4 regions of the Paenibacillus sp. IHB B 3415 genome follow, and region 1 is predicted to be linked to each of the others. Evidence: riboswitches for the same ligand, from Rfam matches in the RefSeq annotation. Region 1 holds a riboswitch; each other region holds the start of a gene.
The links. A riboswitch is a leader RNA that binds a small molecule or an ion and turns the genes downstream of it on or off. The one in region 1 is predicted to bind cyclic di-GMP.
Positions count from the first base shown of each region.

Region 2: linked by a shared signal. The riboswitch ahead of QW71_RS19555 (PA14 domain-containing protein) and the one ahead of QW71_RS39440 (choice-of-anchor A family protein) in region 1 are both predicted to bind cyclic di-GMP.
Region 3: linked by a shared signal. The riboswitch ahead of QW71_RS24030 (flagellar assembly protein A) and the one ahead of QW71_RS39440 (choice-of-anchor A family protein) in region 1 are both predicted to bind cyclic di-GMP.
Region 4: linked by a shared signal. The riboswitch ahead of QW71_RS38995 (anti-repressor SinI family protein) and the one ahead of QW71_RS39440 (choice-of-anchor A family protein) in region 1 are both predicted to bind cyclic di-GMP.

Region 1 is NZ_JUEI01000122.1:36,073-44,154, forward strand. Features, by position in the region: gene QW71_RS33805 (ATP-binding cassette domain-containing protein) at 1-418, opposite strand, end outside; gene QW71_RS33810 (Gx transporter family protein) at 438-1,001, opposite strand; gene QW71_RS33815 (NusG domain II-containing protein) at 985-1,374, opposite strand; gene QW71_RS33820 (HD domain-containing phosphohydrolase) at 1,581-3,095, opposite strand; gene QW71_RS33825 (alpha/beta hydrolase) at 3,638-4,603, opposite strand; gene QW71_RS39440 (choice-of-anchor A family protein) at 4,847-6,739, opposite strand; cyclic di-GMP riboswitch class I at 6,822-6,911, opposite strand; partial or broken gene QW71_RS40235 (LPXTG cell wall anchor domain-containing protein) at 7,416-8,082, opposite strand, start outside.
Region 2 is NZ_JUEI01000043.1:127,094-135,175, reverse strand. Features, by position in the region: gene QW71_RS19560 (sugar phosphate nucleotidyltransferase) at 189-1,562, shown strand; cyclic di-GMP riboswitch class I at 1,699-1,779, shown strand; gene QW71_RS19555 (PA14 domain-containing protein) at 1,793-4,174, shown strand; gene QW71_RS19545 (glycosyl hydrolase) at 4,386-5,900, shown strand; gene QW71_RS19540 (discoidin domain-containing protein) at 6,121-8,082, shown strand, end outside.
Region 3 is NZ_JUEI01000059.1:86,845-94,926, forward strand. Features, by position in the region: gene QW71_RS24015 (aldo/keto reductase) at 423-1,391, opposite strand; gene QW71_RS24020 (LysR family transcriptional regulator) at 1,397-2,332, opposite strand; gene QW71_RS24025 (DMT family transporter) at 2,429-3,346, shown strand; gene QW71_RS24030 (flagellar assembly protein A) at 3,436-5,061, opposite strand; cyclic di-GMP riboswitch class I at 5,164-5,257, opposite strand; gene QW71_RS24035 (hypothetical protein) at 5,636-6,025, shown strand; gene QW71_RS24040 (aromatic acid exporter family protein) at 6,062-7,162, opposite strand; gene QW71_RS24045 (ABC transporter ATP-binding protein) at 7,457-8,082, shown strand, end outside.
Region 4 is NZ_JUEI01000027.1:68,113-76,194, reverse strand. Features, by position in the region: gene QW71_RS14840 (hypothetical protein) at 1-72, shown strand, start outside; gene sipW (signal peptidase I SipW) at 74-670, shown strand; gene QW71_RS14830 (TasA family protein) at 770-1,366, shown strand; gene QW71_RS14825 (TasA family protein) at 1,435-2,025, shown strand; gene QW71_RS14820 (helix-turn-helix domain-containing protein) at 2,198-2,530, shown strand; gene QW71_RS38995 (anti-repressor SinI family protein) at 2,649-2,798, opposite strand; cyclic di-GMP riboswitch class I at 2,827-2,911, opposite strand; gene QW71_RS14815 (2-oxoglutarate dehydrogenase E1 component) at 3,430-6,297, shown strand; partial or broken gene odhB (2-oxoglutarate dehydrogenase complex dihydrolipoyllysine-residue succinyltransferase) at 6,356-7,668, shown strand; gene QW71_RS14805 (FtsX-like permease family protein) at 7,988-8,082, opposite strand, start outside.

The DNA.
Region 1 (8,082 bases):
TGCCCAGCTTCACGGTATAGAGATCAAGCCGCTGCTTCATCTCTTCGTAGGGCAGACACAGGCCTTCCAGGCCGAAGAGGATATCTTCCTCTACCGTCTGTCCGATGAACTGGTTATCCGGATTCTGGAACACCATCCCGATGCATTGCCGGATGTCTCCAATTGTCTCTTCCTGCAGCGTATGTCCGCAGACAGTAATCTCCCCGGCACTCTTGGGCAGCAGTGCATTCAGAAGCTTGACGAGCGTAGATTTCCCGCAGCCGTTGGGTCCTACAATGCTTACCCATTGGCCCTGCGGGATAGACACGTTTATGTCATGGAGAATCGGATGCTCCGGATCATATCCGAACGAGACTCCCGCAAGCGTAATAACGGCCGGTTCCTCACCGGCCTCTGTATCTTTGTACGATTGATTCATGTTAGTCATCCTTCCGCAGCTAGTGGCCCGGTCCGTTCAGGAACTCTTCAAACAAGGATATTTTGGATAGCGAGTCTACGACATACCGCACGGCGAAGCCGACAGCAATCCCCGTCACAATCCCGGTAATCAGCAGAATCGGCAAGTAGTAGAAAATACTCGTTGAATTGAATACAAACGAGGCCGCAAGTAACTGGCCGGTATTATGAGCCAGGCCCCCTGCAATACTGATTCCGATGACACTGAACCTCTTGCCGCCGAGCTTCACCAGTGCGAACATGACCACAAAGCTGAACAGCGAGCCGAACAGGCTGAAGAGCAGACTGGACAGTGTGCCGAGCAGAAACGCGGTCAGCAGCGTCTTCAGAATGACCAGCACGAATACATCTCGTCCGCGCAAAAAGTAAATACAGGTCAAAATCATAATATTGGCGAACCCCAGCTTGGCTCCGGGCATCAGCCCCATTCCCGCAAGCGGAATCTGAGCCTCGACAATACTCAGCACTACGGCAACGGCCGCGAAAATCGCAATAATGACCGTCCGCTTCAGCGCTGTAGCCGATTCACTACTGGACATAGGCATCTACTTCATCCTCCCCCGAACCACTTGCAATTTCAACTAATACCCGGTGCGGAAGGCATACTATGGTCTGCTTGGGCAGCGTGATAAATCCAAAGCCGAGACATACCTGATCGGGACAATCCGCATCGTACATCTCAATCCCGTAATCATGCACCTTCAAAATGTTATAGCCCCGATCTGTACGGATATCAATGGTTTGCTCTTCTTTGGTAAGCGTTACTGTTTTGAACAGCTTGCCGTCTACCGTTATATTGGCCGTAAGTTCCTTGCCCGGCCCACCTTTATCAGCATCATTTGACAGCCATCTCGGCACGAGGAAAGCGAGCGCAGCAATCAAAACGATAGAAATCAGCAGCACATCTGCGCGTTTCATAGAAATCTCCCTTATTTTTTAATTAAAATCCAGACTTAATAATTATAACGGTCCGCCCGCAATCCTTCAATGAATGTAGTCGTTAATTGTCGCATTTCAATGGCAGTTCACAAAATAGGCACGCAAAGCAGAAGCGGAACCCTCCATAAACTGGATGGCATCCGCTTCTGCAAGAAATATAAGGATAACCGGAAGAACGCGCATCCTTATCCTGTTTTGACGGGATAGCCTGTTTGAATAGGTTCCGGCTTCCGTTCAAAGTAAGACAGAAACAAGCCGGCGAATTCCGGGTCCCATTGAGTGCCCCTTCCCTGCTCCAGAATATCCAGCGCCCGGTCGTGGTCCATCCCTTTGCGGTAAGGGCGGTTAGAGGTCATAGCATCATAGGCATCCGCCACAGCGATAATCCGGCCATGTAAAGGAATATTCGTACCGGCAAGGCCATCCGGATATCCTTTACCGTCATAACGTTCATGATGGGAACGGACGCCGCCCAGATAGGGTGCCATCTTTTCTACCGGTTCAATCTGCCGCAGAATATTCTCTCCAAGCACCGAATGGCTCTTGATCTGGTCAAACTCCTCATCGGTCAGGGCTTCTTCCTTGAACAGGATGCTGTCCCTCACCCCAATCTTGCCAATATCATGCAGCAGGGCCGTCTTGCGCAGATCGTCCAGCTGCTGCCCGGTGAGTCCGGCCAGCTGGCCGATAATGACAGAGTATTCCGCGACACGCAGGGAATGCCCTGCCGTGTAAGGATCACGGGCATCCAGCGCCACAGCCAGTGTAGTGAAGTAGCTGTCGAGCAGCTGCCGGCTCTGTTGCTCCCGGGCCTGCAGCCCCCGGACCATCATATTAAACCCCGCTACAAGCTTAGAGAATTCATCGGAGTATTCATCCTGAACCTGAATCATATTGCCGTCTTTCACATGATTCATTGCCTGATACAGCTCATTAATAGGGTGCTGCACACTGTTGGTCAGCAGCCATGCCGCAATAGAGGAGAAGAGCGTGCCGATCAACAGCACCATACTCGCCCAGGCCCAGTAACTTTGAAGCCCCACCACAACTACAGGACCCTCATGACCATTCAGGCGAATATGGGTAGCCATGATAAACAGGAACAGCGGAAAGGTGCCGATCAACATACAGCTCACCAGAAATTTGGGACGGATAGGTACAAATACATGACCTTCCAGAGAAAAGTCGACACCGTACTGCTCCAGCGCCCGGTTCCTGAATTCTTTGATCAGCGGAATAATGGCCGTACAGGTCAGAAAAAATTCAATCAGCGCATGCATACACGCCACAAGAACAGCGCCGCACATAGCCAGAATCAGATAAAAATACGGGATAGTGATCCAGCCGTTGTAGATCATCCAGAATGTCATCAGGACAGCCGGGAGGGACAAGCCCAGAAGGTGAGGCCCCATAATCCGCTGAACCGCGCGCTTCGGCAATTGATGTGTATGCAGATACGCCTCTTCCAGCATAGACAAAGTAAGGTTCTCTTCATACAGCGCAGTGCGTATCGGTCTGATCTGATTGATAAAAACACCGATCTCCATGACCGCCATAATCACGAATGACAGGACGAGCACAAGCAAGAGCCTGAAGTATTCAATGCTGCTAATCTCCAGAGAGGAGAGCAGAATCAAACTTCCTACTGCCAGCACCGCTACAGCTGAGCCGAACATATAATTCCGGATCTGATTTTTCAAAAATCTTCTGTATAATCTCATCTGTCCCATCATCCGTCCCGGCCTCAGCCCAATATCGGCTTGCTTTTCTATACATCACATGTTATAATAGTATAATATTTGTTTTCGTGTATGATTATCCCCATCAAGAAGATGTCAGGCCGGTGAATTACTTGTCTTTATTATCGGCAGTTTGGACACAAAATCTTACGTTTTCTTGCAGTACTTTTCCTTTTTATGAGATTAAATTCGAACATAGCATTCCGATTCGCACTGGCGCGGCCACGGAGCCGCAAGGACAAAAGAGAGGTAGGGCTTTTGTCGTATTGGAAGGATTTCTCTCGCCACACGGCTGCTGGAAATAACAAGGAACAACGACACCCGTTTCGCTCACAAACGGCGGGGGATTCATATACCGATAAGACATGGCTGTGCTGCTTCCCTGACGCAGGGAAAGGCCCCATGTGTGGAACATAATAAGCGCCCGATACCCGCTGTTTGCGGATATCGGCGATACCCGCTGTTTGCGGATATCGGGCGCGTCTACGTTCCGGGGACTTTTTTTAGACCCAATCAGCCGCTGCCGGGCTGTGTATATAACGTTCCACGAAATCGCCTACTGTGCGGATATACTCCCTTTTATCCGTATCATAGGCAAGACCATGCCCCGCTCCATGCACCACCAGCTTCTCCTTCGGACTCTTGCAGGCACCATACAGCTCATCCATCATCGCAAAAGGCACAAACTTATCCGCATCTCCATGGATAAACAGAATCGGCACCCGGGCTTTACGCACCTGATTCAGCGCTGACGCTTCACCGAAATAATAGCCGGCCTTCATCCGCGTTACCAGGCTGGCAATCTGCACAAAGGGAAAGCCCGGCAGATGATACATCCGCCACAGCTGGTAAGTCAGCTGCGCTTTGACTGAGGTGTAGCCGCAATCGGCGACAATGGCTTTGACCTGCGGAGGAAGCTGTTCACCGGCGGTCATTAGCACTGTCGATCCGCCCATAGATACGCCATGCAGCACAATTTGCGCCTCCGGCCCGGTCTCCTGCAGAATAAATCCGATCCACTGCAGATAATCACGGCGCTCCGGCCAACCGAAGCCAATGTAGTCCCCTTCGCTCTTCCCGTGACCTCTGGCGTCAGGCAGCAGTACATTATATCCCAGGTTGTCATAATAGTTTTTGGCGGTTGCCCCCATATCCTTAGCCTTGCCGGAATATCCGTGGGCAATAATTACGGTACGGCCCGCAGCACGTTCCGAAGCCAGATAATAGCCTCGCAGCTTCAGTCCATCTTCCGAGACCAGCTCCACTTCCCGGAAGTTCTGCCGTGCTACCCATTCCGCCCCTTCCCCCCACGAAGCCCCGGCTACCGGCGGGTCCACCTTCAGATCCGGCGTCTTGCCCAGGAATTCCTTGGGTGCCCGCTTAATAGCCACTCCATAAAAGTAAAATCCGGCATAAGCCAAACTCCCCGCGACAACAACCATCACCACTAGCAGGTATATACTCCACATAACGTTCACCCTTTCAGTAAGTAACCATCCCTTTGAGGAAATGTGTATTCTTGCTTATGAATAATTTGAGCCTAGTATAGCATGGTATCCATTCAACTAAAAACACTGCCGTCAGTCCGGCGCTGCCTGCTTCAACCAAGTGTAAGCTGCGAATAGAATGCGCCCCCGTATACAAAAAGGCTGCTTCCCGGAGAATCTCTCTCCGGCAGCAGCCCTCATCCAAACACAGCGGCATAATAATAATTATTTGCGCTTGTTCGCTCTGGCGGTTCTTCTAAGAAGCAGGCCCAGACCGGCAAGAGCAACACCCGTAATATAGTACGGTGCAGGACTTGATTCACCCGTCTGCGGCAGGGTTTGCTCTGCAGTCACACTGCCCAGAGGAATCTCGTCATCGATAATGATTTCTTCAGGTGCCGGTCCTGCTACAGGTGATGGTGCAGGTGCAGGAACCTCCACAACTGGCTGTGGCGCTGTTGTCAACAACGTCACAACCGGTGATGCTGCCGGCCCGAGAGGAACCGGGTCATCATTAATAGTAGTGTCGGTATCAGTCACAATAGTCCCAATCACTGTCGGAGCCGTTGATGTCGGAAATACGAAGCTTGGGACAAAGACGCTCGTGCTGGTTGCTGTTGGTGCCGCTGTAGGCGCTGTTGTCGGTGCCGCGGTCGGCACTGTTGTTGGCGTCGCTGTCGGTGTAGCCGTAGGCGCTGTTGTTGGCGTCACTGCCGGTGTCGCAGTTGGCGCTGTTGTCGGCGTCGCCGTTGGTGCCGCTGTTGGCGCTGTTGTTGGCGTCGCTGTCGGCGTTACTGTCGGTGTTGTTGTTGGCGTTTCCGTTGGTGCCGCTGTCGGTGTTGCCGTTGGCGTCGCTGTTGGCGTCGGCGTTGCCGTTGGTGCCGCTGTTGGCGTCGGCGTCACTGTCGGTGTCGCTGTTGGCGTCGGCGTTGCCGTTGGCGCTGTTGTCGGCGTTGCCGTTGTTGGCGTTGGCGCTGTTGTTGGTGTTGCCGTAGGCGCTGTTGTCGGCGTCGCCGTTGGTGCCGCTGTTGGCGTTGTTGTTGGCGTTGCCGTTGGCGTCGCTGCTGGTGTCGCTGTCGGTGTTGCCGTTGGTGTTGGCGTTGGCGTCGCTACTGGTGTCGCCGTTGGTGTCGGCGTCACTGCTGGTGTCGCCGTTGGCGTCGGCGTCGCTGCCGGTGTTGCCGTTGGCATTGGCGTCACTGCCGGTGTCGCTGTTGGCGTCGGCGGATCTTGCCCCTTATAAGGAATATGGTGGGATTCCCCCGATCCTGAGAGCGAAGCTCCGATCAGATTCCCGTTGATTTGACCATTATTAAATTGAATAGAGGCATATGGAGCCAGCACAGATCCCAAAACTCCGATACCTTCGATATGAAGACTGGTCGCTTGACTGAAGTTATATAACACTTTACCGTTCATAGCGTTATCCTTATTTCCGTTACCATTAATTCCAGTCCCCATATTCTTCATAGTTATTGAAGTACCGGAGATATTAACTATAGCTGTTGAGCCATCAGGAATCTTAATTCTCAACTCATTTGCACTAGACAGCTTACTCCCGTCCACAGTAAATATGTTAACACCCGAATTTGTACCTTCCAAAAAGAAATTACCGGAATTGGCAGTGGTAACCCCGTTAACAGGCTGAGAAGCAAGCTGCTGAGATTTCTCACGGAGCACACTAAACTCGGCTGAAAAGTCCACAACATTTATTTTTTGTTGTAAGCTTCCTGTCCCCCCGCGCGGGCCTCCGCTGCCGCTATAACTCCCCCCATAGACTACATCACCCACGGTTTCTCCCTGTGAATAATACAGATTACCACCGGCGATGAGAGAGTAGGCTTCCTTCGTTTCCTCACTAGTAAGACTATGTCCCACAGAGTAATTAACATTTAAATTCACGTTTCCGCCGGCAGCTAATCGGCCTTCAATATCACTATGCTTAACATCAACATCTCCCAATATGAACACATTATACTTGGATGCATTGCCCGGCAAAGAGTTGCCCTCGGCTTTAACTGAGATGCTCCCCAGTGAAATAATTCCGCCGCTTCCCACAATCAGAACTGCTATAAGTCCGAACACCGTAAGACGTTTGAATTTTTTTAATTGGAACATACAGGCTCACCTCACAGTTAATATAGATATAGGCCACATTTATATAACAAAAAAAGACCGCCGGAAAGAGGATTGCTCTCTTTACGGCAGTCGGACGATCGTTGCGCTCCATCGCGCTTTAGACTCCTGGACTTTGCGTCCCGTCCTTTCGAACGGTTTGCGTTTATACGTCAGTGAAAGATTAGGTTGTGAAATTATGTACTAAATCAAACTTTTATACTAATGTCTATGACATTCGTTACTTTGGAACTATTTTTAGTTTATCCGCTATCAAGGCTGATTGTCAATGAAATCCTTTGAAACATCTGGTAATAGATTATATCTGCTGATTCATTCCAAAGCACTGTTATAAAAGGGTTTTTTAAAGAAACTTTTGCTTTTCCACCTAAATCCTGATCCTCTCATCGCTCTCGATGGCACCTATAAGGATATTTTGAAACCATGTATAAAGAACTAATTTTAATATCGCAAATTTTAATATAAACACGAGGCCCAATGATCGTAAAGACGCACCTCTTTCTCCTTAGCACATTTTCTTTTACAAGGAAATATAACAACAAATGTATATCCCATATAAAAAAGGCTGCTTTCAGGAGAACGTCTTCTCCCAAAGCAGCCTTTTCGCAATTTAGCGGTGATATCGCCAGCCTTTCGGAAAGGCTCTTACGGATTGCATTTATTTACGTTTATCTGTTCTGGATCTTCTGCCGAGGAATATTCCCAGTCCTGCAAGAGCTAAACCGACTAAGTAATAAGGAGCCGGACTGGATTCACCAGTCTTCGGGAGCGCGGCATCTGCAGGTACATTACCTAACGGAATCTCTTCATCAATGATTGTCACAATCGGCGTTGGACTCGGTGTTGCGCTTGGGCTTGGTGTTGGCGTTAGGGTTGGACTTGGTGTTACTACTAACGGCTGAGGTGTTGCTGTTGCCACAGGGCCCAAAGGCAGCGGATCATCAATAATTATGGTATCTGGATTTACAATATAGCCGATTATTGGAGTCGGCGTTGGCACTACATTAATAAAGACGGGCGGTGCAGACGATGGCACTGGTGCCGGTGGTAATGTCGGTGCTGGTGTTGCCGTTGGTGTTGGTGTTGGTGTTGGTGTTGATGTTGGTGTTGGTGTTGGTGTTGGCGTTGGTGTTGGTGTTGGTGTTGGTGTTGGTGTTGGTGTTGGTGTTGGTGTTGGTGTTGGTGTTGGTGTTGGTGTTGGTGTTGGTGTTGGTGTTGGTGTTGCTGTTGGCGTTGGTGTTGGTGTTGCTGTTGGTGTTGGTGCTGCTGTTGGTGTCGGTGCAGCCGTTGGCGTTGGTGTTGGTGCAGTTGTTGGCGTTGGTGTC
Region 2 (8,082 bases), on a different contig from region 1:
TGTCTCCGGATTTCTACCGCGATGAGCGGTTTAAATCAGGAAATCTGGAGACGGGCAGCGGCCGGAGGCCCAAACATTCCTTGCAGTGACACTCATAACAGCCAGTCTTTCAGCTTCCGAAACGCAGCCAGCTCCCAATAACAATCCGATATTTTGGCGACATCACATAAACTTAGGAGGGTTCACTTATGAAACTAGTACTTCTATCAGGCGGTTCTGGTAAACGGCTCTGGCCTTTGTCCAATGATTCACGTTCGAAGCAATTTCTGAAAGTACTGGAAAGCCCGGCAGGTGAACCGGAATCCATGGTACAGCGGGTATGGAGACAGCTGCAGGAGACAGGAATGGCGGAATCGTCCTACCTGGCTACCGGCCGCAGCCAGGTAGAGATGATTCAGAGCCAGCTGGGCAGCGGGGTGCCGATTATCGTTGAGCCGGAGCGGCGCGATACCTTCCCTGCCATTGCATTGACAGCAGCTTACCTGTATTCGATCGCCGGTGTTTCACCAAGCGAGACGGTAGCCATCCTGCCCGTCGATCCTTATGTGGAGTCGTCCTTCTTCGATACCGTTCTGCAGCTGGAGAGCACGATGCTGGAGAGCGGCGCCAATCTGGCGCTGATGGGCGTAGTTCCGGAGCATGCCTCCGAGAAATACGGCTATATCATTCCTACCAGCGCCGAAGCGGGAGCGAGCGGGTATCTGCAGGTGAGCCACTTCCAGGAGAAGCCGGACCGCAAGCAGGCTGAGGAGCTAATCAGCCGGAACGCACTCTGGAACTGCGGCGTGTTCGCTTTCCGTCTAGGTTATCTGCTGGATATTCTGCAGCGCAAAGGACTGCCGCTGAACTATGAGGAACTGCAGAAGCAGTATAAACTGCTGGCTTCCATCAGTTTTGATTATGAAGTGGTGGAAAAAGAAGAGAATATCGTGGTTCAGCCTTACGCCGGATTCTGGAAGGATCTGGGCACCTGGAATACGCTGACCGAAGAAATGACCAGCAATCATGTCGGCAAAGGCTTCGTCACTGCTGATTCCGAAGGCACCTGCCTGATCAACGAACTGGACATTCCGATCACCGTGATCGGGGCGAAGGATCTGATTATCGCCGCCAGCCCGGACGGAATTCTGGTTACGCACAAGGCGGAGAGCCCGCGCATTAAGGAAGTGCTGAAATCTTTTGAACAAAGACCGATGTACGAAGAACGCCGCTGGGGCCACTACAAGGTAATTGATTATGTGAAATATGCGGAAGGCAATGAGGTGCTGACGAAGCGGATCTTTATCTCTGAAGGTAAAAATATCAGCTATCAGCTGCATCACAAACGCAGTGAAATCTGGACGATTGTCAGCGGTGAAGCCAGCATTGTGCTCAATGAGAAAATGCATAATGTGAAGGCGGGGGATGTCGTACGGATTCCGGAAGGCACCAAGCATGCGATCCTGGCATTGACAGATATGGAATTTATCGAAGTGCAGACCGGCTCTGAGCTGGTGGAGGAAGATAACATCCGAATCACCCTGGATTGGGAAGATATCGCCTTGCAGCAATTCATTTCGTAGGTCTAATCTATCTATATAACCAATTGTTACAAATCCAAAACAGGTATTAAGAACCAATTATTAAGAAAATTTCATTTTTGCTCTAAATTAAAACTAAATAGGGACGATACTTACGGTAAGAGGGATTAATCCTTCAATACGACAAAGGCAAACCTAATCGAAAGATAGGGACGCAAAGCTATAGGGCCTTCGCAAGAGTGGCAGCCTGGCTACCGAAAGGAAGATGGATTTTGATAACTTACCGTAAGTCTCGTTTGCTGTGCACTGTGCTGTCTCTGGCCCTTTTATTGACTGCAGTACCTCTGGGACTCGGCGGAATGCCTTCATCTGCAGAAGCTGCATCTAGTTCCAAAGCGCCCGTTAATCCGGAGGCTTCAACCGAAGCAGTCAGATTGCTGGATGATCTGTATTCTATCACTGGAAAAGGCATTATTACCGGCCAACATGACTATCTGGAAAGTCCGGACGAATTCAGCAACAAGCTGAAGGGAACCAGCGGACAATATGCTGCTCTTCACGGCTATGAACTGGGCGTAATTAGCGGGCAATCGGAAAGTACAGCAGCGGCGCAGCGCAGAAATGTGGTGAACAGCGCGATCAACTGGTATAAGGGCGGCGGCATTGTAGCCATGACTTTTCATGAGAATCTGCCCGGTACCGCATACCTCTGGTCCAATGTTCAGAAACCGCTGAGCCAGGCGGAATTCAATAAATATATTACTCCGGGTACAACACAGTACACTGCATTGATTGCAGATCTGGACAAAGTGGCAGTTTCACTTAAAAGTCTGCGGGATGCTGGTGTGCCCGTACTATGGAGACCTTACCACGAAATGAACGGTAACTGGTTCTGGTGGGGGAAGAAAAATAACTTTGCTGCGCTTTGGAATATTATGTATGACCGTTTCGTGAACGTTCATAAATTAAACAACCTGCTGTGGGTATGGAACCCCAATGCACCCAATGCCTGGTCTGATCCTTATGCGCTGACCTATCCGGGGGCTGACAAGGTGGATGTACTCGCGGCAGATATATATGAGAACGATTATATGAATAAATACCATGACAGCCTGCTCGCCCTTGCGAATGGCAAACCGATTGCCATTGGCGAGAATGGACAAATGCCAAGCACGGCAAAGCTGCAGCTCTCCCAGAAAAATTGGGTATATATGATGAGCTGGGGAAAAATGCTGTATGAAACCAACACCGATGCTACCATCAAAGGCTTCATGAGCGACAGCTATACTGTGACCCGGGACGATTATAAAGCAGGCACATTTGCGGCGGCTTCACCGCAACCAACAGCAACACCAACGCCGGTACCAACAGCAACACCAACGCCGGTACCAACAGCAACGCCAACGCCGGTACCGACAGCAACGCCAACGCCGGTACCGACAGCAACACCAGCGCCGATACCGACTGCAATGCCGATACCGATACTGACGCCGCCCCCTGCTTCCAATGATACTGTGACGGCCCCCGTCGGCAAGAATGGTCTTCAGGGGGAATACTACAAGAACATGACGCTTTCGGGCACTCCGGTTCTGGTCCGGAATGATGCGCTGCTGAACTTTAACTGGCGCCAGGCAGCGCCGGATGCGAAGCTCGGAGTGGATAGCTTCTCTATCCGCTGGACGGGTCAGATCAAACCGTCTTTCAGTGAAACCTATCAGATTATCACTACATCCGATGACGGTATCCGCGTCTATATTGACGGCACAGCTGTAATCGACAGCTGGACCAAACAGAGTGGTACCGAGCGTACAGGAAGCATAAACCTGCAAGCAGGCCGGCTGTATGATATTAAAGTGGAGTATTACGAGAATGCCGGCGATGCCAATATCCGTCTGATGTGGCAGAGTCCAAGCCAGGCGAAGGCAACTGTCCCTACAAGCGCGTTATTTGTGAACACGGCTGCTTCTTCAGCCAGCAAAGCAGCTTTGGATGCTCCTGCTGTGACTGCAACACCAGTACCAACAGCAACGCCATTACCAGTATCAACACCAACACCGGTGCCAACAGCAACGCCAACAGCGGCACCAACGCCAACAGCGGCACCAACGCCAACAGCGGCACCAGCGGCACCAACGCCAACAGCGGCACCAACGCCGACACTGGCACCAACGCCGGCAGAAGCTCCATCACCGGAGAATCTTACGGCTGAGGCTCCGGCGGCGAACGGGATGGTTGCGGAATATTTCAATAATATGACGTTGTCTGGTGCTCCGGCAGTGGTACGTACCGATGCAGTGCTTGACTTCAACTGGCGTCAAGGCACGCCGGATGCCGCAATTGGCATAGATTTCTTCTCTGTACGCTGGAGCGGTAAGCTCAAGCCGCTATATACTGAGACTTATCAGATTTATACCACTTCAGATGACGGCATCCGCGTACGGATCAATGGTGAGCTTGTGATTGACAGCTGGATGAAGCAGAGCGGGACCGAACGCACAGGAAGCATAAGCCTGACAGCCGGTCAGCTATATGATATACAAGTGGAGTACTACGAGAATCAAGGAGATGCCAGAGCACGCCTGATGTGGGAGAGTCCGAGCCAAGTTAAGGCAACGGTTCCCGCGAGCGCACTGTTTCTCCCTTCCGCTTCCTAGGATCATACCCCCGCAGCTGTATTCATTATTGGCGCTGATACTGGTTAAGACGTTACAATTCTAAATCCTATAAAGTCCAATCTTAATGGCCCTGCTATTAGCAGGGCTACTAAGCTATAGACCATCCGGTTAATTCATTGCAGCCTCTTAACAGAGAACTGCATACCTGCACGCCTAAGGCGGCAGTGAAACCCGGGGAAAGGAGATTATATTGAACACTTACCGTAAGTACAGGCTATATACAACAATTATTCCAATTATCCTTATCCTTTCACTTCTGCCATGGGGGGAGGCGCGCAGTCTTCCCGTAGCACGCCCCGTAAACACTCCTGCCGCTTCCATCAAACCCGTTAATCCCTCCGCTTCCAAGGAAGCTGCTGCACTGCTCAGCTATCTGTCCGATCTCAGCGGCAAGGGCATGATCTCCGGCCAGCATGATTACCTGGAGAGCCCCGATGAATTCAATAATAAGCTTAAGAACGCAAGCGGACAGTACGCCGTTCTGCACGGCTACGAGCTGGGAGCCATCAACAACCAGTCCGAGGAGACCATTGCCAGGCAGCGTCAGGCTGTCGTAGACAGTGCCATTAAGTGGTACAAAGGCGGAGGCATTGTAGCGATGACCTTCCATCAGAATCTGCCGGGAACCTCTCCCGAATGGGCTAATGTGAAAATGAATCTGAGCCAGGACAAATTTGACGCATACGTTACTCCGGGAACTCCGCAGTACAAAGCTCTGATCGCCGAGCTGGATGAGGTAGCCGGGTACTTGGGAGAACTGCGGGATGCCGGAGTTCCGGTTTTATGGCGTCCATATCATGAAATGAACGGCAACTGGTTCTGGTGGGGGCACAAGGATAACTTTGCCCAGCTGTGGGATATAGTGTACGACCGTATGGTGAACACACATAAGCTGAATAACCTGCTATGGGTATGGAACCCGAATGCGCCAAATGAGTGGGCAAAGCCTTACAGTAATTATTATCCGGGTGCCTCCAAGGTGGATGTACTGGCAGCCGATATTTATAACAATGACTTTAAGCAATCCTATTACGAGAACCTTCTGAAGCTGGCTGACGGCAAACCCATCGGTATCGGGGAGAGCGGAGAGCTTCCAGACCCTGTAATATTGTCTCAAACCCAGAGTAAATGGGTATATACGATGACATGGGGGAAAATGCTGCTCGAGAATAATAATCTTCAGAAAATTCAAAGCTTTATGAGCAATAAGTACACCGTATCACGGGATGATTACAAGCTGGCACTGAATGCTCAGATCAACACAATTGTTGCGGTATCGCGCAACGGTCTCAAGGGGCAATATTTCGGCAATACGGAGCTGTCCGGCAAACCGCTGCTTACCCGGAATGATAACAGGATTGACTTCAACTGGCATGGGGATTCACCGGCGCCGGGAATCGGCAAGGACTCTTTTTCCGTACGCTGGACCGGTAAGATCAAGCCAGTCTACAGTGAAAAGTATACTTTTACAGCCTCTTCCGATGACGGCATCCGTGTGTGGATCGGCGGCAAGCTGATCATTGACAGCTGGAAGAAGCAAAGCGGTGTCAGCCGGGAGGGAAGTATAACTCTTACAGCCGCAACTGCCTACGATATAAAAGTGGAGTATTATGAGAATCACGGTGACGCAAGCGTCCGTCTGATGTGGCAAAGCCCGCGCCAGAAGCAGGCGGTGATTCCCCAGAACGCGCTGACTCTTCCTTGAGGAATGAAGCTGGTCATGACGAATGAGGCTCTACGGAAACCGGTACATTACAGCCACCCTGGAAGAAAGTGAGGACAAGGGAATGAGGACTAGACTCAAAACAAAGAGAAATAAACCCATTCATTTACTACTAAAATTTGCAGCATTGATCATCTTGTTTCTGTTGTCCGTTTCTGTCTTCGGAGAGGATGGGACAAATAACGGCGAGGTGGAAGTTGACATGTCGGAATTATCTGCGGCCAAGGATGCGGGTCCCGCAGTTCCGGAGGGGACTGTGCTATGGAAGCTTGGCCAGCATGACGGTTCAGCCGCAGAGTTTGCAGCAGCCGGATCAAACGGGGCCAAGGGGGTATTCAGCGTTGCTTCAACCGCAGCGAAGACGGCGGAGCTTCAGAGTATCCCGTCCGGGCTGCACGGCGCTACCAATCCTGAACTGCGGATTACCTACAAGCTGGATAAGATCCCGGTTAACGGGGTCTTATTTCGTGTCAGCATCCTTGATGCCTATAAATCCGTACCGCAGATGAGCGTATTCTCCAACCGGCAGCTGTCAGGGATTATTCAGATTGCCGGTGTGGACGGTACGGACAGTAAATACGATTTCCGCAAAACCTATGAGCTGTACATTCCCAAAGAACAGCTCATCAGCGGAACCAACGAGCTGACGCTGCGGGCAGCGCGCGGGATCTATTCCTCGGCTGCGGAGGATAAGTACAACTGGTGGACATGGGATAACCTTAGTCTGGAAGCACTGAAAACTTCGGTCAAGGAGCCGATTCACGGGAGTTATACGCTGACCGGAACCATGGTCAACAACAAACAGTTCTATTTTGACGAAGGTGCAGTTACGCATTTGCCTTATATTATGAAATGGCTGGGTTTAGCCTACAGCGGCAACATTATGCGGACCAGCTGTGCCAGCGATGTGGGCAGATCCTGTGAGAATATGGGGGAGTACTACGAGGTCCTGAAGGATTATAATATGCAGGCTGTTGCCCTCTATCTGTACACGGGTGATATCAAGCTCAAGGAAGACGGTTCACTGCCGGATGATGCGGAGAAGAAGCTGACCGATTATTTCAAGCAGTACGGCCAGTATTTCCAGTATTATGAGGTGGATAATGAGCCTGGACTGTTCAACCGTTCCAAAGCAGTCAATCTGGCGATAGCCGACTGGCTGAATAAGAAAGGCAAGACGATCGCACCGCATCTGCAGACGGTGGCCCCGGGCTGGGCATACTGGCCGGGGTACAGCGAAGACTCCTGCGGTAATCAGAAGGGGACGCTCAAGCAGTGCGGAGATCCGGACGGCTGGGAACGGGACCCGGAGCAGCGGAACGAACTGGAGGAAGTAACGGATTTGACCAATGGGCATTCCTATGGTGAATCGTACATTTTCAGCAATGGAGGCAGCTTTACAGAGAACCTGAAGACCTTTGGGGGAGCCGTAGACGGCCTCAGCAAAAAAATGCTCACCACCGAATTCGGCACCTCGGATACTCATGTGGATGCCTATCAATACGGCGCGTCCGAGCGGACTGCGGCAGTGTTTGACCGGATTATGCGGGGGCATATCGGATATGCCGATATGTTTGTGCAGCATGCCGCTTTCTTCAAGAACTTCAGTCTGTTCAAGTACGGCTTTAACCTGGAGGAGCATGATCCGGGAGCTACAGAGATTTATTATACCAAAGAAGGTGAAGACTCACGCGTAAGTATTATGCGCCGGCTGGATCTGGCTTATGCCACACACGGGGCGCCGCTGAGCTATCAGATTACGAACAAAGATGATTTGGCTGACAAACTGGTGTATGTACGGGCGGTAGACACTTCCACCCTTGAGCCTCTGGCAGGCAGCGGAGCCACATCCAACAAGCTGCTTGTGAACTTTGTCAACTTCGAAGAAACCGAGCAGACCGTTAAAGTAAAGGTGACCATGCCGGAGAAGACCGTATATGAGGGTGAACGCTTTGGCCGCGGAGATACTTATGAAGAGGCACGCAGCTATATGTCGGGCAGGACTGCTACACCTGTGCTGGAATTCACCGAAACGCTGGCTCCGGGTGAGGCGGTGCAGTATATTCTGCAGCCCTCTTCCGAAGTAGCGGATGTGGCGCCGCAAGGCTTCAAGGCCGCGGCAGTCAAAGGGCTGTCGATGCATCTGAGCTGGCTGGAGGCTCCC
Region 3 (8,082 bases), on a different contig from region 1:
AACCGGCCCAAATCCAAAATTGTTGTATAAAAGGCATGAATTCTCCTGCTTCATGCGGCTTAGCGGAACAATTCTTGTATTTCATACAACAATCCTCCGCCACACCCGGCTATCTATGAAACAAAGTTGTAGAACGTACAACACTTATGACTGCACTGCTTACTTAATAGTCTTCATTCTGCCGGCAACAAGACAAGTGTGAGGATCTGATGTATGCCGTATTCTGCTAGTCCCACAGCGGGCCGGTAACTTGTCTGGTGGTTGACTAAAGCGGGGTTTGTCTATGTAACGCACAAAAAAGCGGGTCCACGGTATACTGGGGACCCGCTTTTTTGTGTATGAGCCGGCAGCTGTTACGGCAGCCGGAAAGCGGGTCCACGGTATACTGGGGACCCGCTTTTTTGTGTATGAGCCGGCAGCTGTTACGGCAGCCGGTAGACGGCGAACGGCTCCCCGCTGCGGAAGGCGGCGCTGGCCTGATCCAGCTTCTGTAGCGTTGCCGCATCCGGCCGGACGGTGAGACTCTGCAGGTTATGCTCCACCTGCTCCACCCGGGTGGCACCGACAATCACCGTGGAGACGGCCGGCCTGCTCATCAGCCAGGCCAGAGACAGCGCCGCCGGTGAAGTATCCAGCTCTTCCGCTATACTGCTAACCTGCTCCCCGAGCGAGATGCGTCCGGGGGTAAGAAAGCGGCGGAAATTAGGATCGGTTTCCGCTCTGGAACCGGCAGGGGCACTGCCGGTATATTTGCCGGTGAGAATGCCGCCGGCCAGCGGGAAGTACGGGATGATGCCGAGTCCCTGATCCAGACACAGCGGAAGCAGCTCTGCTTCAGGTGTGCGGTCGGCAAGCGAATAGCTGCACTGGATCGAGACATATTTGGCCCAGTTGCGCGCTTCGCTGATGCCCAGCGCCTTCATCAGCTCCCAGGCAGCATAATTGGAGGCCCCGATATAACGCACTTTGCCCGCAGAGATCATATCATCGAGGGTGCGCAGCGTCTCCTCCAGCGGGGTGTAGGGATCGAAGGTGTGAATCTGATACAAATCTACATGATCCGTCTTCAGCCGCCGCAGGCTGCCTTCCAGCTCCTGCATCAGATGGCGGCGGGAAGAGCCGCTGCCGTCTGGCCCGTCATGCTTTGGAAGGCCGGCTTTGGTAGCCAGAACGGCAGCATGGCGTCTGCCCTCAAGCGCGAGTCCAATAATCCTCTCCGACTCGGAGCCGACATAGATGTTGGCGGTATCGATGAAGTTGATTCCCTGATCCATGGCGGCATGAATAATGCGGATCGATGTCTCCTGATCGGCCCGTTTACCGAACGAGTTGGTTCCAAGACCCAGCGCAGATACCTGCAGGCCGCTATTTCCGAGACGCTTATAATGCATCATGATCACTCCTTATCCTTATCATTAACGTTAATTAGGCCGGCTGCGGCCAGAGACGGCGGAGCAGCTTCATTGCCGGAGAACAGCTGCAGTGCAGTATCAATAAATAATTGTACGGCAATAGAAGTCTCCTCCAGGGAATGGACGGCGATATGAATATCGCGGTAAGCATCAGGCGCAAGCTCCCGGACCACGACATTCGGCGGCAGCGACAAGAGAGAGAGCTGGGACATCACGCCGACGGCGAGCCCCTCCTTGATCATATTCAGTGCGGTAATGTAACTGTTGACCTCGTATTTCACATTCAGCCTGCTTCTGGCCCGGTGAAATAAGTCCACAACCGGAGGCTCGTAGCCCGACCGGCAGAGCAGCATAGGCTGAGCTTCCAGATCCTTCACACAAATGATCTGCTTGTGCCGAAGCTCGTGATCCCCGGGCAATACGGCGTAGAGCTTCTCCCGGAACAGCGGCAGGGAGGCGAATTCTTCGACCGGTGGTATCATCAGGCCTGCGTCAATGAACCGTGATGCCAGCCAGTCCTTCACCTCGGCGACCGAACCTTCATACAATCTGATCTCAATTCCGGGGTATTTGGCAGTGATGGCACTGATAATCTTCGGGACAAAATAGGCAGCGGCAACCGGAAAGGCGCCGATGCGGATGAGGCCCTTCTCCAGGCCTTTCTCGGCGGCAATCTCCTGATCAATCTTATCGAGGCCGCTGAGGATTCCGCGGCAGATAACCAGAATCCGCTTGCCGATATCCGTCAGCATCAATCCGCTGCGCCGGTCGCGCAGCAGCAGCTTCACGTCCAGCTCGGCTTCGAGTGCGGAGATGGCCCGGCTGACTGCGGGCTGGGTCATATTCAGCTCAAGACCCGCCTTGGTGAAGCTGCGGCTTTCAGCGATTAAGACAAATAGGCGAATTTGAGTGTTATTCATATCTAATCTGGTATGCCCCTCATGATAATAATTCATTTCAATTATGACTGGATCTATTGTATCATTTGGGAAGAAATCAGAACAAGAGGTGAACTCATGCAGAAGCGGAAGCAAACTATTGGCTTATTAGTGTTCCTGGTTATTGTCTGGGGCATCAACTGGCCGCTCTCCAAAATTGCCTTAACGTATGCCCCGCCCTTGCTGTTCGCCGGAATCCGAACGGTCATTGCCGGTATTATACTAATCATCGCGGCTCTGCCGAAGCGGAAGCAGCTGAATTTGCGGCAGCTCTGGCCCGTCTATCTGGTGTCAGCCTTCCTCAGTATCGTCTTCTACTATGGCTTCCAGACGATTGGCCTGCAGTATGTACCGTCCGGCCTCTTCTCGGCCATTGTATTCCTGCAGCCGGTGCTGCTCGGAATCTTTGCCTGGATCTGGCTGGGCGAGCGGATGTACGGGCTTAAAATCGCCGGCCTCGTAATCGGCTTCCTCGGGGTAGCCTCGTTAAGCCTTGGGGGATTAACCGGAAGTATCTCGCCTATAGGCGTCCTGCTGGCCTTGGCCAGTGCACTCAGCTGGGCGCTGGCTACGGTCTACACCAAACGTAACGCAGCCAGAGTAGATATGCTGTGGATGACCGCGATGCAGATTATGATCGGCGGGGTGATCCTGCTGGCGGCCGGCTCAGCTTCAGAGAGCTGGGCGGATATTACCTGGAGTAGTACTTTTATATTAAATACACTGTTCATCGCGGTCTTCGTGATTGCGCTGGGCTGGATGGTATACTTCAAGCTGATCAATGAAGGAGAGGCCGGCAAGGTAGGCTCGTTCACCTTTCTGATTCCGCTGATTTCCATCGGCTCCAGTGTAGTCTTATTGCATGAACAGATTACGGTGAATCTGGTCATCGGTATGCTGCTGATTGTAAGCAGCATTATTCTGGTGAATGTCAGGCTGGGCCGGAATGCCGGGAGTGTCCTGCAGACCCCGGTACCCGGTCTGGGCAAGGAATAAACAACGGCTGCTCCCTCAGAAGAGGGGCAGCTGCTCCCTCAGAAGAGGGGCAGCCGTTTTTACTTGTCAGGGGTTACATTACAGCAGGCTTAGACCGTTTCTGCGTCCGCGTCCCGCAGGATCAGTTCTCCGCCGGACTCCAGGATACTGTTATGGGAACGGGCGATATTAATGAGGACATGCTCCTCCTGGAGCAGTTCAATGTCTTCACACAGATTACGCAGCAGCCGGGAGAAGCTGTTCAGAACACTGTCAGTGATAAACTCGGTGAACTGCCCCGGATGGGTAAAAACCTCCAGCATCTGCTTGAGCTGATCCGTACCGGGCTGGGAAGCCCCTTCCATGCACAGCAGTGCGGATTTAAGATCGCTGATCAGACACTCTATATGGCTGTACTTATCCTCCAGCAGCAGCATAACCACCAGACCGTATTTCACGGATTGCTGGCGGGATTCTACATTCTTGGCCAGCAGCCGGGCGGCTTCCCGCAGTCCGCCAACTTCAGTCAGCAGCAGACTGGAGAAGCGGTGCAGGCGGTGCTGGTGTACCCCGGCAAGTCCGGTGTGCAGGCTGCAGCCGGTTACTTGACCGCTTATATAGATACTGCCGGTAGCCGTAATTGTAGATTGGCAGACGTTGCCGTAGACATACACATTCCCTAACGCCTCAATACACATAGGGCCTTCAATATCTGAGGGTACAACGATGTCACCTGCAAACATAATCTCACGGGCCGTTGCCGCCATTTCCTTGGTGATGAGGCATAGGGCCGGGAAATCGCAGGTTGTGACGCTGCCGGAGTCTCCGCAGATGCGGGGTCTGCCCGTACGCAGAGCCGCGATCTCCCCGTTTGGAAGCAGCCGTGCATTGTCTCCGGCTGCGAAATAAATATCCTGCGGTGGAGGTGGAGGCAAGATGCCTCCTTCTACGTCAAATCCGGGAAATCCCTCTTCGGGCGGCAACTTGCGGGCAAAGACCTCTCCCTCTCTGGCGAAGGGGGCTCCCGGAAACCGGAGATAATCTAAGGAATCTGCAGCTTCCGCAGTTCGCCCCTCCCGGAGCATTCCATTGCCTGTGAGCGTATGCTCCGGTAGGGATAGCTGCAGCCTTGATTTCTTGCCGGGCAGCGGGGCTCTCCCTTCTGCGATACAGACAGGGAGATATGTAGGGTTGTTCAGTTCGGCGTATAGGGCCGGGATATTCAGATTCCGCAGAATGGAGCGGTTATCCAGCGAAGAGAGAATCTGTTCTATGGTGAGCGTGGACAGCAGCATCGCCCGGTTAGGCTCGGCCCGGACTGCGGCTTCGAAGGAAGCCGGACAATTGACCAGATTCCAGGCGTACTTCTCTGCACGGTACAAGGTGAAATGCACTTTGAGCTTGTCAGGTGAAACTGTAATCTGATACTGTGGCTTCTCGCAAATTTCCCAGGTAATATGATCCGCTGAGGTAACCTCAATAGGCTCTGTAACGGTCTTCCAGTTGATCTTCAGCACTACAGGATGAACAGCAGAGATCCGGGCGGGCTTGCCGCCAGAGAGCGGGGGAGTAATGAAGATCTGATTATTCTGCACAAGGATGATTCCATCCTTATCTCCATTCATCCCGCCGGAAGTCTGGCCCTCCACAGAGAAAGAATCCAGGAATCCGGTACGTTCAAGCATCAAGGATTCCACGAAATCATATCGGGTTGGTTCGATGAATTGCTGCGGCATTAGCTTAACCTCGCTTTTTCGTATAATCAATGGCATTCGTACAGAAAAGAGCATCATAAAGCCTGAGGGATCACCCGGTGACTGATGGCTTACGTGGTCTCTATTGGCAGCCTGGCGACCATAAACGCGGAGTCTCTGCATTCTTAGGCCCATTGCTTTGCGTCCTACCCTTTCAGGAAGTTTGCCTTTAGAAATAGATCAATGATATACACTCAGCATGAGGCGATTTCAATCGACTGTAATCGACAAAAAAGGTCATAACTGGTTCCTGCGCTGCAGGAACTTCTGCAAACAAGCTTAATTCTAGTACTTAAGGAGCTATTTTTCAACTGTATTCTGCCAATTTATCAATAATCTTAAAATGTGCAGCTCTAAGTTGCCTGAAAAACTGGTTTCCCAGCGCTTACAGCTTATGGGAGGACCCCTTCTGACAAAGCCGTTGTTGCTCAACCCGTGCTGCTAATTGAATTATTGTACAAACAATGATATGTTTCAGCCCTATGACTGCCAATAATCCGCTAAAAATCAATGCGTGTAAATTCCAGTTGAACCGAGAGGGCAGAGTGGAAGTGAATTGAAATTCAATGACTTGTCGGTCATTGAATCCTGTGCCCATAGTCAGAGCTCACAGGGCACTTTATTCCTGGAGCATCATATGCTGCTGTTCGTGCCGAAAGGGAATTATACGATCCGTTATGCGGGGCTTGTGCATGTGGTGCAGGAGAATCAAATGGTGCTGCTGCCCAAGTCCATCGCCGTTGAATATGAGAAATCGGGCCAGCCGGATAACGGTTATCTGCTGGAATGTAGGCAGGCAGTGACCATCCTCCGGTACATTTGCCGCTGGGCATTGACACGCTGGCCCGGTACAGTGAGAAGGCGGAGCAGTTCGAGCAGGAGATCAGCACTTGGCATAGTGTTATTACGGGAACAGATCATGAGGATGTATTCTAAAGCTGAATAGGCTTAACCGCACAGAAAAAAAGGGACGCTCCCAAGCTTATAGCTTATGGGAGAGTCCCTTTTGTATGAATCGTATAGCGCGCGCCGGTGCAGCCTTGGCGGGCTGTGCTGCGGCTGAGATTGCCGCATAATCGGCACGTTCGATCTCTTCAAGAATCCGGTTCAGATGCGAGAACACCGCGCCAAGATCACGGAATGCGGCGAGCGGGCATTGGCCCTGCAGCTCAGAGAACCAGGCCAGCTGCACATCACGGGCGCGGCGCAGGCTCTCGGGGAGCGAACGCCCGCATTCCGCATCCGACAGCGTCCGGGTTCCATATAAGGCAATGCAGTCTGCAGTTGCCGTCACGACCTCTGTCATCCAGTCGGCTGCGGCATAATGGGCAGGGAGCAGCGAGAGCTCTTCGGAAATTCCTTTGACGTAGGAATGCACCCTGCTGAGATGGGAGGTTGCCTGTGACAGCGTACCGAGCTCTTTGCGGCACTGGTAATGGGAGAGCGTGAAGTGAAGCTCCTTCTGCAGCTGCTTGCTCTTGCCCAGCAGTTCACCGGAAAGCTTAAGCGCGGTCAGCGCCTGCGTAGCATCCCGTCCGCCGGACGTCAGGCCGGTTAAGGCATCGGACAGTGTCAGGCTGCCCCTCAGTGCCAAGTCTTTGACCTTGACGAACCCCTTGGGCGGAACGATAATCATATTTATGATTAAGGCAATCAGTACACCGATTAAGGTTTCGGCGACTCTCCAGACGATGTACCCATCATGATAGAAGGTGAGCGCCAGGACGGAAGTGACGCCAACCTGTGAAACGGCCTGGATATTAATCCGGCAGGCGGTGGCTACGCCTATGCCGAGCAGCAGCATCAGCAGGATCGAGAGCGCACCAACATCGAAGAAGCGGCCCACAACCAGACTGGCGATTCCGCCTAGCACAATACCGAGCAGCCGGTACACCCCTTTTTCGAGGGAGGCTTTGACGCTGCTCTGGGTGATAAGAATCGCCGCCAGCGGCGCAAAGTACAGATAACGGTCGCCATACAGGCTGTGTACCGCGAGCCAGGATAGTGATGCAGCAAGGGTAACACGTATCATATAAAGGGATAATCCGAACTTCTCAAGGCGGTCTTGTAACCCCTCGTTCATGGTAGTCATCTTCTTTCGCAAATGTAAGAAAAATTTTATGTTTTTCAGCCGTTTTCATTATAGCACCTCAAAACAGGCCCCGCCGGGTCCATTTTTTACGAACTTGTTAAGTTTCTGCAATGCATTTAATAATGTAAGCTATCGCATATATAGGATTATTCCTATATGCTATATATATTGAAGTCTGCCCGACATGGGGAGGAATTGTCGCTTATCCGCGCTGAGCATGCTGTTTCTGGATTGTCTCCCGCAAGAAGCGGGTAAAATAGGTTGTACTACATAAGTTAAGGGAGGTTGTTAGCTATAGCTACCCCGGAAGGCACTATTATTTCATTTGATCAGGTTATTAAGCAATATGACGACGAAGAGGCTGTATTAAAAGGCGTGAGCTTCGAAATTGAACGCGGTAAATTCTATACTCTGCTGGGCCCCTCGGGCTGCGGGAAAACGACCATTCTGCGACTCATCGCCGGCTTCGCCGAGCCGACTGAAGGTTCTATTTATCTGAACGGTAAAATCATCAACCACATTCCCGCCAACGAGCGGCAGGTCAATACGGTATTCCAGGACTATGCGCTGTTTCCGCACCTGAACGTATTCGAGAATGTGGCTTTCGGACTGCGGATTAAGAAGCTTAAGAAGGATGTTATTAATCAAAAGGTGCAGGAAGCGCTGCGCTTCGTCAACCTGGTCGGCTATGACCAGCGGGCCATTAATGAAATGTCCGGAGGACAAAGACAGCGGGTCGCAATTGCACGCGCGATTGTCAACGAGCCGCAGGTTCTGCTGCTGGACGAGCCGTTATCGGCACTGGACCTTAAGCTGCGCACGGAGATGCAGTATATTCTGCGGGAAATGCAGCAGCGGCTGGGCATCACCTTCATTTTCGTTACCCATGACCAGGAAGAAGCGCTGGCAAT
Region 4 (8,082 bases), on a different contig from region 1:
ACAGCTATACCTACAGCTATACCTACAGCTACACCTGCTCCACAATCTGATATCAGCAAAGGCGGGGAATAATATGCGCATCAAAAAGATAGTCAGCACCACATTGTCCACACTGATATTTATGATTTTCCTGGTGCTGGTAACAGCAGTAGTCATCTCTAAAGCCTCCGGAGGCGAACCTTCCTTCTTCGGCTATCAGATCAAGACGGTGTTATCCGGTTCCATGGAGCCGGGCATCCAGACCGGATCTATTGTAGCGATTAAGCCGGGCGGGGATATGACCCGTTTTCAAAAAGGCGATGTGATTACATTCATGAATCCCGATAACCTCCTGATTACACACCGTGTGGTCGATGCTTCAATAAACAGTGCCATAGGCGAGGCCAGCTATACCACCAAAGGGGACAATAACGATGCAGCCGATACCTCAGCGGTCAGCTCAACAAATGTGGTAGGCCAATATACCGGCGTCACCGTCCCTTATGTAGGATATGCCATGAATTTTGCGGTCTCCAAAGCCGGAAGCGTAATGCTGATGATTATCCCCGGGCTGCTCCTGCTGCTCTACGCACTGTATTCCTCCTGGAAAGCCGTTGCGGCACTGGAGAAGAAGAATGCAGGGCCAGCGGTGACCGGCGGACCGGATACCCTTCCAGACATTGTGCAATAAACCGATTGTCCTCTCCCGTTTACGAAACGCGGAGCAACAATAAATTTTCCCCGAAGACAGGTAAAGACAAAAAAAGAACGATGAGAGAGGGATGAACAAATGAACGTTAAAAAAACATTAGGTCTCGGCGTTGTATCGGCAGCACTCGGATTAACCCTGGTCGGCGGAGGAACCTTCGCTTACTTCAGCAGTACCTCCACCACTGCAGCTTCTTTTAACAACGGAACTTTATTACTTAATTCGGACCCCTCCGTTATTGTCAATCTCAGCAATCTTAAGCCGGGAGATACAATCCTAAGAGATTTTAAATTGAAAAATGACGGAACGCTCAATATTCCCAAAGTTGTTCTGCGCACCTCATCTGTCATTACAGATGCCCAGGGGGATAACGGCGCCCATAATCTCAAAGACGATATTATCGTGACCTTCCTTGTTAACAAGGATAAGCTAACGTCGCCTGTCCTGGTCATTTCACTGGCCGACCTTGAGCAGCAAAGTCCGGATCTTGTAGCTAAGGGAATTCTCGGCGGGATCTTTGGTGTAGAGAATGGGGGCATCAAAGCAGGCACTTCAGATAAACTGAGCGTACAGTTTGCCTTCAAGGAAACCTTCCAGCCGCAAAACTACTATCAAGGCGATACGCTGGCCCTGACCCTGAATTTCGAAGCCAATCAGGAAAAAGGCGCCCTCAAATAATCTGTCTGTACACGATTCCTGATCACCAATCTTAAAAAAACATAATATACTCGAGGAGGAAATTAATTATGGGTATCAAGAAAACTTTGGGTCTTGGCGTAGCATCGGCAGCACTGGGATTGTCTTTAATCGGAGGGGGCACCTTCGCTTACTTCAGCTCCACAGCAACCAGCACGGCAACCTTTGCGGCAGGCACGCTGAAGCTCGGCTCTTCCTTTAATACACCTGTTGCCCTGACCAATCTGAAACCGGGTGATTACACCGTACGCACCTTCACCTTGTCCAATGACGGCACCCTGGATATCAAACTCCTAACGCTGGCCACCAGCTACACTATAACTGATGCGAAGGGCGATAATGCCGGCCAGGATCTTGGAGATCACTTCAAAATCAAACTTCTCGACAGCTCTTACACCAGCGGTCCGCTTGCCGGCCATGTGCTGTCCGAGATCTCCCTGAAGGACCTGAAGAACACTTCCAGCTATGATCTCGTAACGGCGGGTGTACTGCCGGGAGGCATCGCCGCTACCCAAACCAAAACCTTCAAGATTGCTTTCGAATTCGTTGACAATACCCAGGATCAGAATATCTTCCAGGGTGACGGCTTGGCGCTGAACTGGACATTCAATGCTACGCAAGGTTTGGGAGAAGCCAAATAAGGCCATTAAACTATATACACAAAACGGCATATCCTCCCTCATCCGGGCTGGATATGCCGTTTTGTCTCTCCCCGCCAGCTTCTGGCAGGAACAAGGGTTTTTGTCCGTTTTGCGAATTTTTGTTATACTGATAACAAAAAGTACGGAGGGCGTTGTAATCGTGTCAGATAACATGGGAAGCCGCATCCATAGGCTCCGTCTGGAGAAGGGTTATTCTTTATCCGAGCTTGCGGATAAGGCTGACGTGGCGAAATCATACTTAAGTAATGTCGAACGGAATATCCAATCCAACCCCTCCATTCAATTTATCGAAAAAATTGCCGATGCACTTCAAGTATCGATTCACGTATTACTGTATGGCGGAATTGCAGAGACTGCAGAACCGGCTCTCGATGGAGAATGGTTCAGGCTGGTACAGGATGCGATGGCCTCTGGTATAAGCAAACGTGAATTCAAGGAATTTCTCGATTATCAGAAATGGCGGCTGGAGCAAAAGGATAACTAAACAGGATGAACCGCAGGGAGGAACAATGTTGCCTGCCCCCTTCCCGGTTAACAGAACAAGGCACAGCGTGTACACCGCTGTGCCCTGTTCTGTATGTATCCGTACAATGCTGAATGCCCTACATCGCCTGGAGTGCTTTTTCAGTAAAAAAACGCCGAATCTCGTCTGCCTGGATGCCAGCCTGCTTAGCAGACATTAGCAAATGCACCCATTCTAAATCCAGATCAACTGCCTGCAGTTCGTCATTCCCCTGGTTGGACTTATCCAAGAAATCTCCTCCTAGAATTTTCGCGTCCCCAGGCAGTCCGGCCATCATAGTATTTCTACTTTAGATCCGAGACTTTGTGCCCCTGTCTTTCGGCAGGTTTACCCTTTACTGGACCCTTTACATGAAAGGATCTGGAAAGAATCGATGAAACCGTTCTCCGCAATAACATTATACAAGATCTTACATGAAAAGTGTGTCGTTTTCTGGAATTTTTTTATGTTAAATCGTGAGGACCCTTAGCTAAAATTGCCAATAGCTTGTATAAATAATTCCAATTCATCTTCAATCGGTCCAAATTAGTTCAAATATACTAAATAGATATTAATCCCGTAATACAATATAGATGTAATTACCCATTTCTATGATTTACAACCACCTAAACCCCTTAATTTTTTATTATTTTTAACGATATTTTATTTCTCCGGCTTCACCCGGAAAATTTATGATTGTTCCGTATGAATCCCCTGCTGAATCATACCGTTTTGCGAACGGATTGCACGAAAGTATGAATTGATTACCCTGCCGGAAAGTAGCACAATAAGATGAGAATGAAACCGCAAACATCGCAGCTCCGCTAAGCGGTGTTCCTAATATACCGCATGTGGAGTTTATCCGTTAGGAGGACCTACTCATGGCCGTCAAAGAGCCCTATAACGAATCTGTCTGGAGCAAGTATTACGGTCCCAATCTGGGCTACATTCAGGAGAAATACGAGCAGTTTGTCAAGGACCCCACTTCCGTAGAGCATCATTACCGCGACCTCTTCACAGTATCCGGCCCGCCTCCCCTGGCTCCGGATGCCGTCAAGACGCCTCCCCCCGCCATCTCAGGAGATACAGAGTGGCTCAAGAAAGCCGTTAAAGCTTCCAAGCTAATGGCTAACATCCGAATATACGGCCATATGGCTGCCGATATCGATCCGCTGGAGCGGAGCACCAACCCGATGGCGAAATGGCTGGAGATCGAGACCTATGAGCTGACGCGCGAAGATCTGAATGCCCTGCCGGCTTCACTGATCTGGGAGAATGCCCCTGAGGGCGTGCATACCGCTATGGATGCCGTTCACAGAATGCGCCAGGCCTACACACAGACCATTGCCTATGAATTCGGGCATGTGCATGACGAGCGTGAGCTGCGCTGGCTCAACAGCCAGGCGGAATCCACAACGTCGCCTGCTCCACTGAACCATGCGGAACGCAAAGAGCTGCTGAAACGCCTGATTCAGGTAGAGCAGTTCGAGACCTTCCTGCATAAGACCTTCGTCGGCCAGAAGCGCTTCAGCCTGGAGGGCAATGATGCCCTCGTGCCTATGCTGGATGAAATTGTCCGCGCTGCCGCACATGACGGCGCAGAGCATATCCTGATGGGTATGGCCCACCGCGGAAGACTTAATGTGCTTGCCCACATTCTGGGCAAACCTTATGATATTATTTTCTCGGAATTCCATCATTCGCCGAACAAGGAGCTCTTCCCGTCCGAAGGCTCCATGGGTGTCACCTATGGCTGGAGCGGTGATGTGAAATACCATCTAGGCGCCGACCGCGCCGTCCGCGAAGGCGAAACCGTGCGTACACGCATCACGCTTGCGAACAACCCGAGCCATCTCGAGTTCGTGAATCCGGTCGTTGAAGGCTTCACGCGTGCAGCCCAGGAGGAACGGGGCACCCCAGGCCTGCCTAAGCTGAATACGGACAAAGCCATGGCCGTGCTTATGCATGGCGATGCCGCCTTCCCTGGTGAAGGCATTGTTGCGGAAACACTTAATATCGGCAAATTGCAAGGTTATCAGAATGGCGGCACCGTGCATATTATCGTCAATAACCGGATCGGCTTCACCACCGAAAGTGAAGATTCCCGCTCCACGCATTATGCCAGTGATCTGGCGAAGGGCTATGAGATCCCGGTAGTGCATGTCAATGCCGATGACCCCGAAGCCTGTATTGCTGCCGTCCGTATGGCCAGCGCTTACCGCCATTTGTTCAAGAAGGATTTCCTGATTGATCTGATCGGGTACCGCCGACACGGCCATAATGAGATGGATGATCCGGAAACCACCCAGCCGGTGGTTTATGGCAAGGTCCGCAACCACCCTACCGTCTACCGTGTTTATGCGGAACGCCTGCAGCGCGAGAAGGTCGTTACCGCCGATGAGGTGAAGAGCATGATTGCCGAGGCCGAGAATGTGCTGCAGCAGGCCTTCGAGCAGATGAAGGAAGGGAAACAGAAGAACGCCGAGTCCAAGACTTCGGTCGTCCTGGATACGGGAACACCGGTGCACCGCCCCACAGCGGTTCCGCTGGCCAGCCTCCAGGAGATTAACCGTGAGCTGCTGAGCGTACCGGCCGGCTTCACAGTCTATCCGAAGCTGGAGCGGATTCTGCAGCGGCGCAAGGATGCGCTCAATGACGGCGAGCGGGTAGACTGGGCGCTGGCTGAAACCCTGGCCTTCGCTACCATTCTGAAGGACGGCACGCCGATCCGCCTCAGCGGACAGGATTCACAGCGCGGCACCTTCGCTCACCGTCACCTTGTCCTGCATGACAGTGAGAGCGGGGAGCTCTTCTCCCCTCTTCACCAGCTTAAGGATTCCCGCGCCTCCTTCGGCGTCTACAACAGCCCGCTGTCAGAAGCCTCTGTACTCGGCTATGAATACGGCTATAATGTGTTCGCACCGGAGACCTTCGTGCTCTGGGAAGCGCAATACGGCGATTTCGCCAATGCCGCCCAGGTCATTATCGACCAGTTCATCTCCGCCGGACGCGCCAAGTGGACACAGCGCAGCAATCTTGCGATTCTGCTGCCGCATGGATATGAAGGCCAGGGACCGGAACACTCCAGCGGCAGGCTTGAACGTTATCTGCAGCTCTCCGCCGAGGAGAACTGGACCGTAGCGAACCTGACCTGCGCGGCCCAGTATTTCCATCTGCTGCGCCGTCAGGCTGCACTCTGCGGACAGCCCGATGCCCGGCCGCTGGTAATCATGGCACCGAAGAGCCTGATCCGCAATCCGCGCAGCACCTCGGCCGGTGCTGATCTCGCCTCCGGCAGCTTCCAGCCGGTGCTTCCGGAACCGCTGCTCGGCAGCAAGCCCGAAGAGGTCAAGCGCCTGGTGGTATGCAGCGGCAAGGTCGCCATCGACCTGCAGACTGAGCTGGAAGCCGCCCGCGGACAGGACTTCTCCTGGCTGCATATTCTCCGCCTGGAGCAGCTGTATCCGTTCCCGGAACGTGAGCTTGGCGCACATCTCAGTTCGTTCCGTTCCCTGCAGGAAATCATCTGGGTGCAGGAGGAACCGAAGAATATGGGCGGCTGGAGCTACGCCGAACCCCGGCTGCGCGCCATTGCCCCGCAGAATGTTACCGTCCAGTATATCGGCCGTCCGGAGCGCTCCAGCCCGGCCAGCGGTTATGCCGATGTGCACAGCTTCGAGCAGCGGCGCATCGTTAGAGAAGCCCTGAAACTAAACGCTCAAGTACAAGCACCTGTACCGTCTTCCTGACAGCAGCAAGGCGGTCTCTCGATAACGTAAACTACTATATTTGGGGAGGTAACGGCCTGTGTCCGAAATTAAAGTACCCGATTTGGGCGAATCCATTTCCGAAGGAACGATCTACAAATGGCTGGTTAAAGAGGGCGACACTGTCGGCCAGGGCGATGTGCTCGCGGAGCTTGAGACCGACAAGGTCAACCTGGAGATCAGTGCGGAGGAGGATGGTGTCATCTCCTCCATCCTGCGCCAGGCGGGCGAGAACGTTGCCGTTGGCGAAGCTATCGGCATTATCGGCAGCGCCGACGGTGCGGCAGTAGGAGGCGGCAAACCGGAAGCGGCGAGCTCTGACGGCGGTAAGCCGGAAGCGGCAAGTGCAGCGCCAGGCAGCAGCGCGCCTGCTGCTGCAACGGCTCCTGCCGCCTCCGAAGGTGCGGCGGCGGACTCTGCGGCCCTGGCTTCGCCGGGGGCGCGCAAGCTAGCCCGGGAGCGGGGCATCGACCTCGGCGAGGTCAGTGCCCGCGACCCCATCGGCCGGATCGGCCAGGCCGATGTGAACGGCCATGGCGCAGCCGTGCCGGAGGCCGCTGCGCCTGCAGCTCCGGCGGCGGCGCGGCCGGAGCCGGGGAGCCGGTGAAGCCGCCCGCGCCGGCGGGCAAGGCGCCGCACGCGGAGGACGGCAAAGCGACCGAGCGCAAGCGCATGTCGCGCAGACGGCTGACGATTGCCAGCCGCCTGGTCGAAGCGCAGCAGACGGCAGCGATGCTGACCACCTTCAACGAGGTGGACATGACCGCTATTCTCGACATCCGCAAACGCCGCAAGGATGCCTTCAAAGAGAAGCATGAAGTCGGACTCGGCTTCATGTCCTTCTTCACCAAAGCCGTGATCGGCGCACTCAAGGCTTATCCGCTGTTGAATGCCGAGATCGACGGTGAGGATCTCCTGCTGAAGAAATACTATGACATCGGCATTGCCGTAGCTGCCAAAGAAGGCCTGGTCGTGCCGGTCGTCCGCGATGCCGACCGGCTCAGCTTCCCGGAAATCGAGCGGAAGATTGGCGAGCTCGCCTCCAAAGCGCGCGCCAACACGCTCAGTCTGCCTGAGCTGCAGGGCGGTACCTTCACGATTACCAACGGAGGTGTATTTGGTTCTCTGCTGTCTACGCCGATCCTCAACACGCCGCAGGTCGGCATTCTCGGCATGCATAAGATCCAGCTTCGTCCGATCGCCTTGGATGAAGAGCGGACAGCTAACCGTCCGATGATGTATGTCGCCTTATCATACGATCACCGGATTGTAGACGGTTCAGAGGCGGTAGGCTTCCTTGTCAAAGTCAAGGAATTACTCGAAGATCCAGAGGCGCTGCTGTTGGAGGGCTAAGCTGCCATCAGGAGCTCGCCTCTACAAGCATCAGCCTTGGACAATCACATATCAAGAGGGATACAGGACAGCAGCATCGTCCTGTATCCCTCTTTTTTAACGCCCAAAACCAAGTGGTTTTTCCCTTCCGCTCATTTGGAAGTAGAGATATTGATGTAGATACTTGTAAGAAGATATCCAATTCAGCGCAGGAAGAAGTCTATAATCACTGAACGGTGTTTCATAAAAAGTTCATAAGTTCCGCCTTGATTTATTTGTCTATAATTTTAGTTCACATGCAGTGACCCTGGGCTCTATTCTCTTAAGAATATTATGCTTTTTAAACCATCATTTTCTGCAAAGCTTTTACATAACGCGATCTCGCAATGACAAAGTATACGGTCTGGGCGGCCAGAAAAGCCAGCGCCACTGTAA